Regions from separate parts of the Sporosarcina thermotolerans genome, predicted to be linked through region 1. Evidence: predicted binding sites of a transcription regulator. Region 1 holds the regulator's gene; each other region holds the start of a gene.
What was found. Region 1 encodes LexA, which represses DNA repair genes until DNA is damaged. Its sites were predicted from a motif close to CGAACATATGTTCG; they were not measured.

Region 2: the regulator LexA is predicted to act here: its motif matches at 3,026-3,039, upstream of pcrA (DNA helicase PcrA).
Region 3: the regulator LexA is predicted to act here: its motif matches at 2,125-2,138, upstream of ruvA (Holliday junction branch migration protein RuvA).

The regions. Positions count from the first base shown of each region.
Region 1 is NZ_JBHSRM010000013.1:295,918-300,964, forward strand. It holds gene tkt (transketolase) at 1-1,093, opposite strand, end outside; gene ACFPZG_RS09345 (DUF896 domain-containing protein) at 1,201-1,434, opposite strand; gene ACFPZG_RS09350 (YneB family resolvase-like protein) at 1,525-2,187, opposite strand; gene yneA (cell division suppressor protein YneA) at 2,187-2,498, opposite strand; gene lexA (transcriptional repressor LexA) at 2,695-3,315, shown strand; gene ACFPZG_RS09365 (methionine gamma-lyase family protein) at 3,365-4,633, opposite strand; gene hfq (RNA chaperone Hfq) at 4,749-4,973, opposite strand; gene miaA (tRNA (adenosine(37)-N6)-dimethylallyltransferase MiaA) at 5,015-5,047, opposite strand, start outside.
Region 2 is NZ_JBHSRM010000015.1:126,634-131,680, forward strand. It holds gene ligA (NAD-dependent DNA ligase LigA) at 1-759, opposite strand, end outside; gene pcrA (DNA helicase PcrA) at 772-2,973, opposite strand; gene pcrB (heptaprenylglyceryl phosphate synthase) at 3,226-3,921, opposite strand; gene ACFPZG_RS13640 (YerC/YecD family TrpR-related protein) at 4,009-4,326, opposite strand; gene ACFPZG_RS13645 (DUF3048 domain-containing protein) at 4,357-5,047, opposite strand, start outside.
Region 3 is NZ_JBHSRM010000014.1:65,179-70,225, forward strand. It holds gene ACFPZG_RS11830 (phosphotransferase) at 1-338, shown strand, start outside; partial or broken gene ACFPZG_RS11835 (MerR family transcriptional regulator) at 573-916, shown strand; gene ACFPZG_RS11840 (RNA-guided endonuclease InsQ/TnpB family protein) at 962-2,104, shown strand; gene ruvA (Holliday junction branch migration protein RuvA) at 2,246-2,851, shown strand; gene ruvB (Holliday junction branch migration DNA helicase RuvB) at 2,885-3,889, shown strand; gene queA (tRNA preQ1(34) S-adenosylmethionine ribosyltransferase-isomerase QueA) at 3,928-4,968, shown strand; gene tgt (tRNA guanosine(34) transglycosylase Tgt) at 5,007-5,047, shown strand, end outside.

The DNA.
Region 1 (5,047 bases):
TTGCGTCTCCTGAAGCGGATCGTGTAGCATGGGACGAGCCAACTTCATATTTCGGCATTACATCTTGCAGCCCTTCAGGCATCTTACCTTCAATCGCAGCTTTAAATTGTTTGGCAAGATCTTCATGGGAGCTTTCATACTGTGCGAACAATTCATTCCATTGTTCCTCTTTTTTAACACCCAATTCATCTGTTGCTGCTTTAAATGCTTCATAGACTCCTTCAGGTACACAGAAATCCTCTTCGTAAGTCCATTTATAGTATTCTTTGGTAAGCTTCATTTCATCCTCACCAAGTGGTGCACCATGAACATCAGATTTTCCGGATTTATTCGGAGAACCGTATCCAATGACAGTCTTGACTTCAATGATTGTAGGACCGCCACTATTGCCCTTAGCTTCTTCAATCGCTTTAGAAACAAGGCCAGTATTATTTCCGTCATCGACACGGAAATAATTCCATCCGTATGATTCGAATCGTTTTCGTATGTTTTCAGAGAATGACTTATCAAGGTCACCATCCAAGGAAATGTCATTGCTATCGTAAAGGACAATCAATTTATCTAACTGAAGATGTCCTGCTAAGGAAATGGCTTCTGCAGCTACACCTTCCATTAGATCGCCATCTCCACAGAGTGCAAATGTATGATGGTCGACAATGTCAAAATTAGGACGGTTATAAACAGCTGCCAAATGTTTTTCAGCCATGGCCATTCCAACTGCCATACCAATCCCTTGTCCAAGTGGTCCAGTTGTAGCTTCCACACCGACTGTATGGCCGTATTCAGGATGACCAGGTGTTTTGGAGCCCCATTGTCTAAAATTCTTCAATTCGTCCATTGGCAAGCCATAACCGCTGAGATGGAGCAGGCTATATAACAGCATTGACCCATGTCCCGCTGATAGAACGAAACGGTCCCTATTGAACCAATCCGGATTTGAAGGGTTATGATGCATATGCTTCGTCCAAAGTGTATAAGCCATCGGAGCTGCCCCCATTGGCAAACCTGGGTGCCCGGAATTAGCTTTCTCAATTGCATCGATGGACAATGTTCGGATTGTGTTAATTGCTAACTGATCAATCTTTTCGGTCATTAATTAGACATCCTTTCCCGACTTTCTCTTATCTTCATTATTACCTTCTATAGTGTAGTCAAAATAGGGATGAATTACAATCCACGATATGTGACTCTATATGGTTATTAGTTCAAATACTTATTTGTTCGTGCATCTTTCACTTTTTGGGGTGTTACATCTTTTCCTTCCGGATCGATCACTTTAACATGTTCAATTGTATCACGCATGGATGAACGGAAAGTTTCTAGGTACTCTTTCCGTAATTGAGTCTGTTCTTTTGCCTCTTCAATCGATAATCCTATTGTCTTCGATTTTTTAGATAGCTCATTGATTCGTTTTATCTTATCTGGTGTTAACATCAAATTCCTCCAATAATAGTACTTAAATAAAAGCGTTTCGCGCTTTATTATACTTTGAAGGTATACAAAAAAAGCAGGAAGTGCAACCAATCAGCCTTCCTGCTTCATTTCATATTCCTTATATCTTCGATGTACCGTTGCTTTACTAATATCGTGACCAAGCCCCCTCAGTACACTCGCAATCTCTTCAAACGTTAAACCTTTTGTTCGCAGCGATACAATTTCCTCTAACGGGACGTCTATTCTTTCCCGTCCTTCAAGGTTACCTTTATTCTTTAAGTTTTTTTCGGGTCTATAGCCTTCCCGAACTGCCCTTTTCATACCTCTTCTGATTTTGGCATTATGTAATTTACGTTGATACTCCTCAACAATCGCAAGAATCTCAAGGAGCATTGTATCCATTTCGTTCAATTTCAATGCCCCGTTGTCATGATTCGTAATAATCATTGTATTTGTTTTAGCCAATAAATGAAGAATGGCGACCCTTGCATTACCCCTGCCAAGTCTCGTCTCATCCTGAATAAGGACAGCGTCCACTTTCTCATCTTTGATAAAATCCAATAAATTAAGCAGGCCCTCACGATCCATATCATAGCCGCTATGTTTTTCCTTAAAAACCTGTAATGTTTTCAACCCAAGACTGTTGGACAGTTTGACTAATTCTTCTTCCTGCCTTGATAAGGAGGTTTCCTGCGCTTCTTTGTCTGTGCTAACTCTGCAATAGATAACACAAGTCTTTAATTCATCTGCCATTATTTTCCCCCTGCCATTTCAACAAGCTTATCATCGATTGATATAGGAGCGGGTACAGGCAATTTAAGTTTTTCTCCGGTTTTAATCATTGAAGTCTCTAAATTATTGAGCACCATCACCTCATCAATCCATCTATGCGTTCGTTTATTTTCCGAAAAATCTTGTGCTAATCCCCATAACGTATCACCATCGTTAACCGTAATCTCAATGAATGTATTTCTTTTTGACTCTTTTATCACCCCTGCAATAGTGAAAGCTGTGCAAAGAAATACTATTAATAGGATATAGCCGTATTTTTGAAATAAAGACATGATTTATACCTCCAGGAATATATGTTCGGAATACTTGTTCCCATTATAAGATAAGTATTTTTAGAAGTCAACAAAACATTCGAACCTTTGTTTGCTAACGACCCGAACACCTGTTATACTATTCTTAAGCAATAAAACGGACGCGGGATACCAATCGCGAATATCCTAACTATTTATTTTCTGGAGGGGCGGAAAAATGAAGAAAATTTCAAAACGACAGCAGGATATATTATCATTCATTAAAGAAGAGGTTAAAATCAAAGGGTATCCCCCTTCCGTACGGGAGATCGGGGAAGCAGTAGGATTAGCATCCAGTTCAACTGTTCACGGGCACTTGGCACGTCTAGAAAGCAAGGGTTTCATACGTAGGGACCCCACTAAACCACGTGCAATAGAGGTATTGGATCCTGAAGGTCTCGAAGCTATGAAGTCCGGAGTAGTACATGTACCTCTCGTTGGTAAGGTAACTGCCGGCCTTCCGATAACTGCGATTGAAAATATCGAAGAGTATTTCCCATTGCCAGATTCATACGGAACTGCTGATGAAAATCTATTCATGTTAGAAATTGTCGGCAGCAGTATGATTGATGCTGGAATATTGAATGGTGACTATGTAGTTGTTAAACAACAACAAACAGCTAATAATGGTGAGATTGTTGTTGCCATGACGGAAGAAGATGAGGCAACTGTGAAGAGATTTTTCAAGGAAAAAGATTATTTCCGTTTACAGCCTGAAAACGAATCAATGGAACCAATTATCGTAAATAATGTTTCCATTCTTGGTAAAGTCGTAGGCGTATACCGACAAATCCATTAATAAAAAGAGGGAGTCCCAGTCTAATAGCCTTGACGGGGACTCCCTCTTTTTATTTTCTTTCAATCAATTTATCTTCAAATAATTTCTCTACAGAGGACATGACAGCAGCCTTTACGTGTTCGTACGTTAATCCACCTTGGACGTATGCAGTATAAGGAGGTCTAATCGGGCCATCAGCTGTTAGTTCTATACTCGAACCTTGTATGAATGTGCCTGCAGCCATGATCACATCATCGGAATAACCTGGCATATATGATGGTTCTGGCGCATAATGTGCGTTTATTGGAGAATTTTCTTGAATGGTTCTGCAGAATGCAATCATTTGATCTGCATTACTAAAGTTAACTGATTGGATCAAATCTGTTCGCTTGTTCGTATAATGCGGAGTTGTGTCAAATCCGAAACTTTCAAGGAATGCCGCAGTGAAAAGCGCTCCTTTTACAGCTTGGCTTACGACGTGCGGGGCGAGGAAGAAACCTTGGTACATTTCGAGTAATGTATCAAGTGATGCTCCTGCTTCTGCACCTATTCCCGGAGAAGTCATTCGATAGGCACATTTTTTCACAAGATCCTCACGACCCGCAATATAGCCACCAGTTCTTGCAAGTCCCCCACCCGGATTTTTAATGAGTGAACCTGCCATTAAATCAGCCCCAACTTCGGTTGGCTCTGTCGTTTCCACGAATTCACCATAACAATTATCAACAAATACAATTATTTCGGAGTCAATCGATTTAATAAACCGTACCATTTCCTCAATTTCACTTATACTAAAGGAAGGACGGTCTGAATAACCTTTCGAACGCTGAATTCCAACCATTCTTGTCTTGCTATGAATGTTCTTTTTCACTTCTTCAAAATTAACCGATCCATCGTTGTTCAAGTCGATATGCTTATAGGAGATACCAAAATCATTTAACGAACCCGTATCCTCTCCATGACCAGTTACAATCGAGTCAAGAGTGTCATATGGTTTCCCTGTTATGTATAGGAGTTCATCCCCTGGTCTAAGTATACCGAATAAGCTGAGCGATATAGCATGTGTTCCTGAAATAATCTGATTGCGAACAAGGCATGATTCAGCTCCAAATACATCTGCATACACTTGTTCAAGTACATCACGACCACTATCATCATAGCCGTATCCAGTGGAACCGGTTAAATGAAAATCACTGACCATGTTCTTTCGGAAAGCCGACAGAACCTTCCTTTGATTGAAAAACGCTATCTTTTCAACTTCTTTAAAATATGGAGTAAGTTTTAGTTCAGCCTCTTCAGCCCTTGAATCAATTTCAGTTGTAAATTCGTGAATCCTCATTGTTTTATCCTCTTTCCTACTAATAGTCACCTCATTATATTATCAGTCTGACGGTAGAGGTCAATGAGAAAGAAAAAAGAACAGGATGTATGCCCCCTGTTCTTTGGTCTATTAGTTATTCTTCATCCTTCAAAAGAACCGGTTTTGCAGGTACGTAAGTTGAAATCGCATGCTTGTAAATCAATTGTTGCTTACCATCGGATTCAAGTAGAACGGTGTAATTATCATATGATTTGATAAGACCTTTTAATTGAAAACCGTTCAGCAGAAAAACAGTGACAAATGTATTGTTTTTCCTTAAAGAATTCAAAAACACTTCTTGCATATTACCTTGTGACATACACCCCAGCCTCCAATTACTTCTATATTTCTATTGCTCTTTTACTTATTCGATTCGATTCGATTAAAATCCTT
Region 2 (5,047 bases), on a different contig from region 1:
CTTAAATCCAAGTGTAGCAAGATAATCGAGTGAATCCGAATGGCTGTCTTGTCCATACGCACTTCCATCCCCGCCGATTCCGTATATGAATACGGAGAGGTTGCGGCTTGCAGCAATTTTCGGATCAAGCTGTCGCAACGATCCCGCCGCAGCATTCCGTGGATTTGCGAATGGCTCTTCACCGTTTTCATCACGCATTTCATTCAATTTTATAAATGATTTTTTCGGCATATATGCCTCACCGCGGACTTCGATTGTTATAGGTTCTGACAGTTTCAAAGGAATCGCGTGGATTGTCTTCAAGTTCGCTGTGATGTCCTCCCCAATTGTTCCGTCCCCACGTGTCGACCCTTGAATGAAATTGCCTTTTTCATATTTTAATGAAACGGCAAGTCCGTCTATCTTCAATTCACAAATATACGTGATGGAATGGCCTGCACCTGCTTGTACCCGTCTATCGAAATCACGAATATCCTCTTCATTAAACACATTCGATAGGCTCAGCATCGGAAATTCATGGACCACTTTGCTGAAGTTAGAAAGGATTTCCCCTCCAACGCGTTGCGATGGAGAGTCCGGGAAAATCAAATCTGGATGCTCCGCCTCAATGGCTAACAGTTCCTGCATATGTTGATCATAAACAGAATCAGGGACAACCGGCTTATCTAATACATAATAGGCATGTCCATATTCTTTGAGCAGGTTATTGAGTTCCCGCACACGTTTTTCAACTTCATTTCGATTTATTTTTTGGTCCATGTTTTCCTCTCCCTACGCTTTTTCTATCGGAGCGAATTTAGCAAGTAACCGCTTGATGCCGACTGGTTCTGGGAATGCGATATCAAGTTCAAGATCGTCTTCTTTCCCTTTCACGCTGACGACCATGCCAGTTCCCCAAGTTTTGTGGGTCGCCTTGTCGCCCGCTCTCCAGCCCATCTTCTCTCCACCGCTCGATTGATATTTCGGCTTTTTGACTGCAGTTCGAACAGGCACTTCTGTTCTTCTATACCCGCCAAATGAAAAGCCTTGATTGTTATTCGATGTCACTTCAATGATATCATCTGAAATTTCAGCAATGAAACGTGATGGATTATTATAACTTGAGCGTCCAAACAACGTCCTGTAGGAGGCGCAAGTTAAGTAAAGCATACGCTCCGCCCTCGTTATTGCGACATACGCAAGTCTGCGTTCCTCTTCCATTTCTTCGTCGTCCCCTATGGATCTTGAGTGAGGGAATATATTCTCTTCCATCCCGATTACAAAGACGACTGAAAATTCAAGTCCTTTTGCGGCATGCATCGTCATAAGGACGATTTTTTCGGATGTTTGGTTCTCTTCTTTATCCAATGAATCGATGTCCGCAATAAGCGCAAGATCTGTCAGGAATGCAACGAGAGAGCGGTCTCCCTCATCTTCCTCTGCTCTTTTTTCAAATGCCTCCGTAACGGAAAGGAATTCCTCGATATTTTCCAATCGGCTTTCCGATTCAATCGTTTTTTCACGTATAAGCATTTCCCGATAGCCTGTCTTTTCTAACACTTGTTCAACTAACTCAGTGATCGGCAAGAACTCCTGCATTTGTGTGAATCCGTGGATCATATCTCTGAACTTCACTGCTTCATTTGCCGCTCTTGCTGTCAGCCCCATGAAATGCACTTCCTGTAAGGCGTCGAAAATTGAACGGTCATTCTCAATCGCAAATTGTGCCATTCTGTCGAAAGATGTAGCACCAATGCTCCGTTTCGGTTCATTGATAATCCTTGCAAGCGCCAGGTCATCATCGTTATTCGCAATCAGTTTTAAATAAGCCAATAAATCCTTAATCTCTTTTCGATCATAGAACTTTGTGCCTCCGACAATCGTGTAATCCAAATTGGATTTCACAAGATATTCCTCAATCATACGGGATTGCGCGTTCGTTCTGTACAGTATTGCGAACTGATCAAGCGTTAGATTTTCGCTTTCCTTCAGCTCGATGATTCTTTGTACGATAAATTGGGATTCATCCCGCTCGTCAGAAGCCTTGTAGACGGTAATTGAATCGCCTTCTGCGTTATCTGTCCGCAATTTCTTATCGTAACGACTACGGTTGTTTTGGATAACATCGTTTGCTGCTCGCAGGATGTTTTTGGTCGATCGATAATTTTGCTCAAGCAAGATGACTGTTGCGTCTTTATAATCTTTTTCGAATGAAAGAATATTTCCAATATCGGCACCACGCCATCTATAGATAGACTGGTCTGAGTCACCGACAACGCATAGATTTCTGAATTTCGATGCCAACATATTTACGAGTCTGTATTGGGCATTATTCGTGTCTTGGTACTCATCAACATGGATATATTGGAATTTATTTTGATAAAATTCGAGGACTTCCGGTACGCGTTCGAATAGTTTGAGAGTCATCATGATGAGGTCGTCAAAATCGAGTGATTGGTTTTGACGAAGTTTCTTCGTATACCCTTCATAGACAGTTGCAATTGTCTTTTCATATGGGTTATGCGGATTGATCTGTCCCTTAAAGTTTTCCGCATCGATGCATTCATTTTTTGCCGAACTGATTGCGCCAAGCATTGCGCGTGGGTCATATTGTTTAGGATCAATATTCCGTTCCTTCAGCACGTTTTTAATGACAGTCAATTGGTCCGATCCATCAAGGATAGAAAAGCTTTTTGCGATCCCAATCCGATCGATGTCTCTTCGAAGGATACGAACACACATTGAGTGGAATGTGGATACCCACATCCGCTCGCCTGTTCCGGGTCCAAGTAGACCGTCGATCCGATTACGCATTTCTCTTGCTGCTTTGTTTGTAAATGTGATGGCTAATATATTTGAAGGGTAGACATTTTTTTCGACAATCAGATAGGCGATGCGATGTGTAAGTACCCTTGTTTTACCTGAGCCTGCGCCTGCCATGATGAGGAGTGGGCCTTCGGTTTTTTTTACTGCGCGGGCTTGTTCCGGGTTCATGCCGACAAGCAAGTCTGCTGCTATTTCATTCAAAAGTAATCCCGCCTTTCGTGGAACGTTTGTTCTTTATTATACATTATCGAAAGATAAATAACACTGTTGATTTCCGCTTCGGGCGGACGCTTTCCGCGGGCGTCGCTTCAGCCTCCTCACTACGCTTCGCTTCGTTGCGGGGTCTTCTGCTGACGCTTTTCCCGCAGGAGTCGCCGCCCTACGCTTCAATCAACGGAGCTTCTTAAAAATATTTAGATCTTATATTAAAGGTACAGTTTTCACTGCTTCTACAGTGGACAAAGCAGCTTTCATGTCTTCATAGATGATGTTGCCTACTATGACTGTTTGGGCTATGGAGGCCATTTCTTTGGCGTCTTTTGCGCAACGGACACCTCCACCGTAGAATAGTTGTGTTTTTTCTAATACACGGGCGGCGGCTTTGACAATTTCTTTGTCTCCGTAAGTGCCGCTATATTCGAGGTAGAATACTGGCAAGTTAAAGAGATGCTCTGCCATGCGTGCATATGCAATGACATCTTCTTCGTCTGGGACTTCTTGTACACCTGTCAGCTTGGCCGCTTTGCAATCGGTGTTCAGAATGCAATAGCCTTCTGTTATGACCTCATCCCAATTCATCATATGACCGTATTCCTTAAGGGCTTTGTGATGGATGCCATTCACCCATTCTGTCTTTGTTGAGTTAAGGACTGTCGGGATGAAATAATAATCAAAGCCAGGCGTTACGGATTCGACCGTTGACACTTCAAGCGCGACCGGTACGGAGTATCTCCGTATGCGTACCAATAGATCGAGGACATTTTCGAGTGTTACTCCGTCCGTTCCACCTACGATAATGCCATCCGTTCCAGATTCAGCAAGTCTTTCGATTTCATCATCCGTCAAAGTTTTAGCAGGGTCCACTTTAAAGGCGTGGCGCCATTGTCTATAATCCATTGTTTTACCACCTAATCCATCAAATTACGTTGTCATCTTCTATCCCACAGTATACCAAAAAAACAGGCGGAACGTTTCTCCGCCTGTTCACTTCTTATCGCTATTTTCGATGAGCTCCGGGTAGAGGCGGTTCAACACAGTGTTATAGCCCCCCGAACCGTAGTCAACACAACGCCTGACGCGTGAAATTGTTGCTGTACTTGCTCCGGTTTCGTTTTGGATTCGATCGTATGTCTTTTTCTGTTTCAATGCATGAGCCACTTCTAACCGCTGAGCCATCGATTGCAATTCGCTCATTGTGGATAGATCATCAAAAAACATATAGCATTCCTCGAGATCCTTCAACTCCAATATGGCTTTGAATAGCTTGTCTGTCTGCTCACTTCGGATTTTATTTATTTGCATGCAAGTTTCCCCCTATTTCCTATCGTTCGTTCAAGGAGTATAAGTGACTGATTTTGAGATTCCCGAAGTTGGAACAATATGGACCCATGTTCTTCCTGGAACTAATTTAGCTAACTCGCCATTCTCAACAGGCACTAAAAAACCGTCAATATTCTTCCATTCCAATTCTTTGGCAATACCCGCCTGGAACAGAATTGCTTTTCCGCCACTTTCAATATCGACGGCCAGTCTGCCTACACTATCGATTGTGCGGTGGCCTGCCTCAAGAACGAGGATATTGGAAACTCCAACTGGCGTGTCATTCAATTTATCAATTGTTTTGATGCCATTTACCATCCGGTCATACGTTGCATTTTCCGGATCATATGAGAATGTGGATATGAAATTTTTATCCGAACTGAAACGAATGTCGATCATTGTTGCAATATCCCCTACTCGTGCATCCTCGACGGAATCATGGAAGGCGAACTCAGGTACCTTCACGATTTCAGTAGATGAATTTGTTTTTTCCATAGCGGCTTTGATATTCTCTCCGCTAATATAGGAGTTATGTGGTGCTTTTCTGTCCGATGATCTTTTGAATAAAGTTCCGTCATATTGCATGCCATTTATATGATCGACATACTTTCTGTCCAATAAAGCTTTTGCATCCGGACTATAACCGTGTGCAACGTAAAACGCGTCCATCCCTTTTGACAAATAAACAAAATAATCCCGAGCA
Region 3 (5,047 bases), on a different contig from region 1:
TGCGTGATGAAAATGGAATGATTCGCTTTATCGATTTTGATCTTGCATGTACGGGGCCTCCCGGAACTGAGCTTGCGCTTTGGATGCATCGTGTACTACCGAATATCGGCTATAACCTTGAATTTCTTTTAGCGGAACAATCCGCCTTAAATGATTTAGATAATGCTTCAAAATCAATGCTGCTTTATCCAAATGAGCTGTTAAGGGAATGGCTTCACCTTTTAAACTTACCTAAGAACAAGCAATATAATCTTGCAAGGAAACTCATACCATTTACAGAAAGCGCCCTCTCTTCCTGGCCGAAGCTATGGTATGATGTCGAACGGAATATGAACTAATTCAGTGCAACCCATTATAGATGAGCCAATAAGCCGCTTTGACAGCGGCTTATTTTTTTTGCTCCCACACACCGGGGGAGGCATTAACACATCTATAGATAGAAAATCCGTTCGTATGCTATAATAGTTTCTATACTTTAGGGGGGCTTATAACAGACGACTCAAGGTTAAAAAATAGAAGAAATTTCAAGTTTATTATATTTTTTTGTATAACGAAATTAGCGGTGATAGAGAATGAAATATTATTCTATTGGCGAATTCGCTGAATTGATCGGGAAAACGAGTCAGACATTAAAAAAATGGGATTAACAAGGGGTTTCCAAGCCGCATCATGTTAAAGCGGTTATCGATATTATTCGTACGAACAGCTCCGTCACTTCTTAGGCGTTTAAAGGTGAACGACAACTGAATAAAGTGGTGAGGTTATTGCAGGGTTAGCTCGCAGAATCAAAAAGATGACCTGGATAAAAATTGAGAATGTCAAAACGTATTATGTTGCAATAGGTTATCAATTTGAAATCATAACGGATGTTGAAAGCAGGATGAACTGCAATAAAAAGGGATTAAACAAACTAATCGTTAAGCAAACAAAGCCAAGAAGATGATTAAGGAGTTGTTAGAGAATGATTCTTGCGAAGAAAATCAGACTCCGACCAACTAAAGAACAAGAAAAACAGTTATGGAAGTCTGTAGGTACTGCCAGATGGGCGTATAATTGGGCGTTAAACAGACAACAGGAAAACTTCATGCAGGGAGACAAGTTTATTTCCAATAATGACCTGCGGAAAGAACTGACAAAACTGAAACAAATGGAAACATTTTATTGGTTATTTGACGTATCAAACAATGTTACAAAACAGGCGATAAAGGATGCTTGTATAGCATATAAAAATTATTTCAAGGGGAAGGCCAAGTATCCTAAATTAAAAAGTCGTAAAAAATCAAAGCTATCCTTTTATAATGATACCGGCAAATTAAAAGTGAAAAGGAATTTGGTGTTGATCGAAAAGGTAGGTTGGATAAAAACAAGTGAGCAGATTCCGATGGGGGTTTCTTATACCAATCCGAGAATTAGTTTTGACAATAAATATTGGTATATTTCCGTGGGGATTGAACAAGAATTTGAACAGCCTGAACTAACAGATGAAATCATTGGAATTGACTTAGGGATTAAAGAGTTGGCTGTTTGTTCCAATGGTCAAGTATTTAAGAATATCAACAAAACCAAAGAAATAAGAAAGACCGGGAAACGCTTGCGTAGGTTGCAACGAAGCGTATCGCGCAAATACGAGATGAATAAGGAGGGAGACCGTTTCGTCAAAACGAGCAACATTATAAAACTTGAAAACCGGATACAACACCTACACAGGCGATTATCCAATATCCGAAACAATCATATTCACCAGGCAACTAACGCTATCGTGAAAACCAAACCAAGCAAAGTTGTGATGGAGGACTTGAATGTGAGTGGCATGTTGAAAAACCGCCATCTTTCAAAAGCAATTGGAGACCAGAAATTCCATGAGTTCATTCGCCAAATGAAATATAAGTGCGAAAAATATGGAATTGGATTCACTAAATCGGATCGTTTTTACCCGTCCTCCAAAAAGTGTTCATCATGTGGAACGATTAAAAAAGACCTGAAACTGTCTGATCGTGTGTTTTCATGTGAATGTGGATTGAAGTTGGATCGGGATAGAAATGCATCATTAAATTTGGCAAGCTATGAAGGATTAACAGTTTTGTCACCAACAAGACACTGTTAATGTGTAGGGTTCGTTGTACCCGAATTTACGCTTGTGGACTGTTAGAACAAACGAAATTAGCTTCGGCAAAATCGGACAGGATGAAGCAAGAATCAAACAGGCTTTATAAAATTTTATAAGGTTTTGGCAACGGAGAATGATTTGTACGATTATATTAAAGGGATTGTCACACGTGTGACACCGGAATACATAACGCTCGAGCAGGGGGGCGTTGGATGGCAGATTATGACTCCTAATCCATATGCATTCCACAGGACTGAAGAAATTCAACAAGTATTTACCTACTTGCATGTCCGTGAAGATATGCAGTGGCTGTTGGGATTCAAATCACTGGAACAGCGCGAACTGTTCAAAAAACTCATCACTGTTTCGGGTATCGGTCCGAAAGGCGCACTTGCAATTTTGGCGAGTGGCATCCCATCACAAGTAATTGGTGCAATTGAAAGGGAAGATGAAACCTTCTTAGTCAAATTCCCAGGTGTTGGTAAGAAGACTGCGAGGCAGATGATCCTTGACCTAAAAGGAAAACTTGGAGATCTTTTCTCCGAAATCGAAATGCCGGATACGGAGGCTACACTTCTTTCAATGGCTGAAAATGACGCGTTGGAAGAAGCGATCCTTGCATTGCAGGCGCTTGGCTATTCTCAGCGGGAACTGACCAAAGTGAGAACAGAGATGCAAAAGGAAGAATTGGATACGGAAGGTTATATGAAACTTGCGCTACGCTTATTATTGAAACAGAAGTAGGTGGAATCTGTTTGGAAGGAGGAATAGGCAGGCATGGAACGAGTCATTTCAAGCGAGAATTCCAATTATGACGATAGCTTCGAACAATCGTTGCGCCCGCAGACGTTGCAACAATATATTGGACAGGAAACTGTAAAGGACAATCTGAGTATTTTCATCCAAGCCGCAAAGGGTAGAAATGAAAGCCTGGATCATGTCCTTCTTTATGGTCCTCCGGGACTTGGAAAGACAACATTGGCGACAGTTATTGCCAATGAGATGGGTGTCAATGTGAAAATGACAAGCGGCCCCGCTATAGAACGGCCAGGGGATCTTGCAGCCGTCGTCTCATCATTGGAGCCGGGAGATGTCCTTTTCATCGATGAAATACATCGCTTGAACCGGTCAATCGAGGAAGTGCTCTATCCGGCAATGGAAGACTTTTGTCTCGATATTGTTGTCGGGAAAGGGCCATCCGCAAAGTCGATAAGACTTGACCTACCTCCATTCACACTGATAGGTGCTACAACAAGAGCAGGCTCTCTATCCGCGCCGCTTAGAGACCGTTTCGGAGTACCACTTCGTCTTGAGTTTTACAGCGAAGAACCGTTAAAAGAAATTGTCACAAGAAGTGCAAACCTATTCGACGTCGCTATCGATGAAGGTGCGGCTGTAGAAATTGCCAGAAGGTCAAGAGGGACACCGCGGATTGCGAACAGACTACTACGGAGGGTACGGGACTATGCACAAGTCAGGGGAAATGGAAGCATTACTTTTGCAATTGCTAAAGAGGCCCTTGAAATGTTGCAAGTCGATTCCCATGGCTTGGATCATATCGACCATAAATTACTCTTAGGTATGATTGAGCGATTTCGTGGCGGCCCGGTTGGAATTGATACGATTGCTGCAAGTATTGGGGAAGAGTCGATTACTATTGAAGACGTTTACGAACCCTATTTGCTGCAAATCGGCTTCATCCAAAGAACACCTCGTGGTAGAATCGCTACACGACTTGCCTACGAACACTTCGGCCTAACAGCCCCCGAAACAATAAATTAAATGTACTTAGTTAAAGATAGAAGGAGTCTTCGCAAATTATGGATGTAAATGATTTCGACTTTGAATTGCCGGAAAGTCTAATAGCACAAACACCATTAAAAGATCGTACAGCAAGCCGACTAATGGTACTGGACAAAGTTACAGGAGAAATTGAACATCATCAATTCCGTCAAATTGTCGATGAGCTACAGGCAGGAGATGTACTCGTACTTAACGATACACGCGTCCTTCCCGCCCGTTTAATCGGAATTAAGGAAGATACCGGTGCATCAATCGAAGTCCTTCTCCTAAAAGAATACGGCCAAGACGAATGGGAAACACTTGTGAAACCTGCAAAACGGGTCAAAGTCGGAACTGTCATATCGTTTGGTAATGGTACGTTACAGGCAGAATGCACTGAAATATTGGAACAAGGTGGCCGAGTATTCCAATTCCGTTATGAAGGCATCTTCTATGAAATTTTAGATGAACTCGGACAGATGCCTCTACCTCCATATATCACCGAAACACTCGATGATCAATCGCGCTATCAAACTGTTTTTGCAAAAGAAAGAGGATCCGCTGCAGCTCCTACTGCCGGTCTTCATTTTACTGAAGAGATCCTGCAGGAAATCAGAGACAAAGGCGTTGGTGTTGAGTTTATCACTTTACATGTAGGTTTAGGTACATTCCGTCCAGTCAGTTCTGATACGATAGAAGAGCATACGATGCATTCCGAGTATTATCACGTAACCGAAAGCGCTGCAAACGCGATTAACGAGGCAAAGTTAAGTGGTGGAAATGTCATTGCTGTTGGTACAACCTCTGCTCGCACACTTGAGACAATTGCTTCGCAAAATAATGGGAAAATTGTTCCTACGAGCGGTTGGACTTCCATCTTCATCTATCCGGGGTATGAATTCAGTATTCTTGACGGGATGTTGACGAATTTCCACTTACCGAAATCGACGTTAATTATGTTAATATCGGCCATGACGACGCGGGATCATATTTTAGCTGCATATAAAGAAGCAGTGAAAGAGAAATACCGATTTTTCAGTTTTGGTGACGCAATGTTTATCAAGCCTCCAAAAAAGTAATGGGAATAAGATTCCTAAATTAGAAAGGGTAGTAGTTAATGGCAGCAATCACATACGAACATATTAAGACGTGTAAACA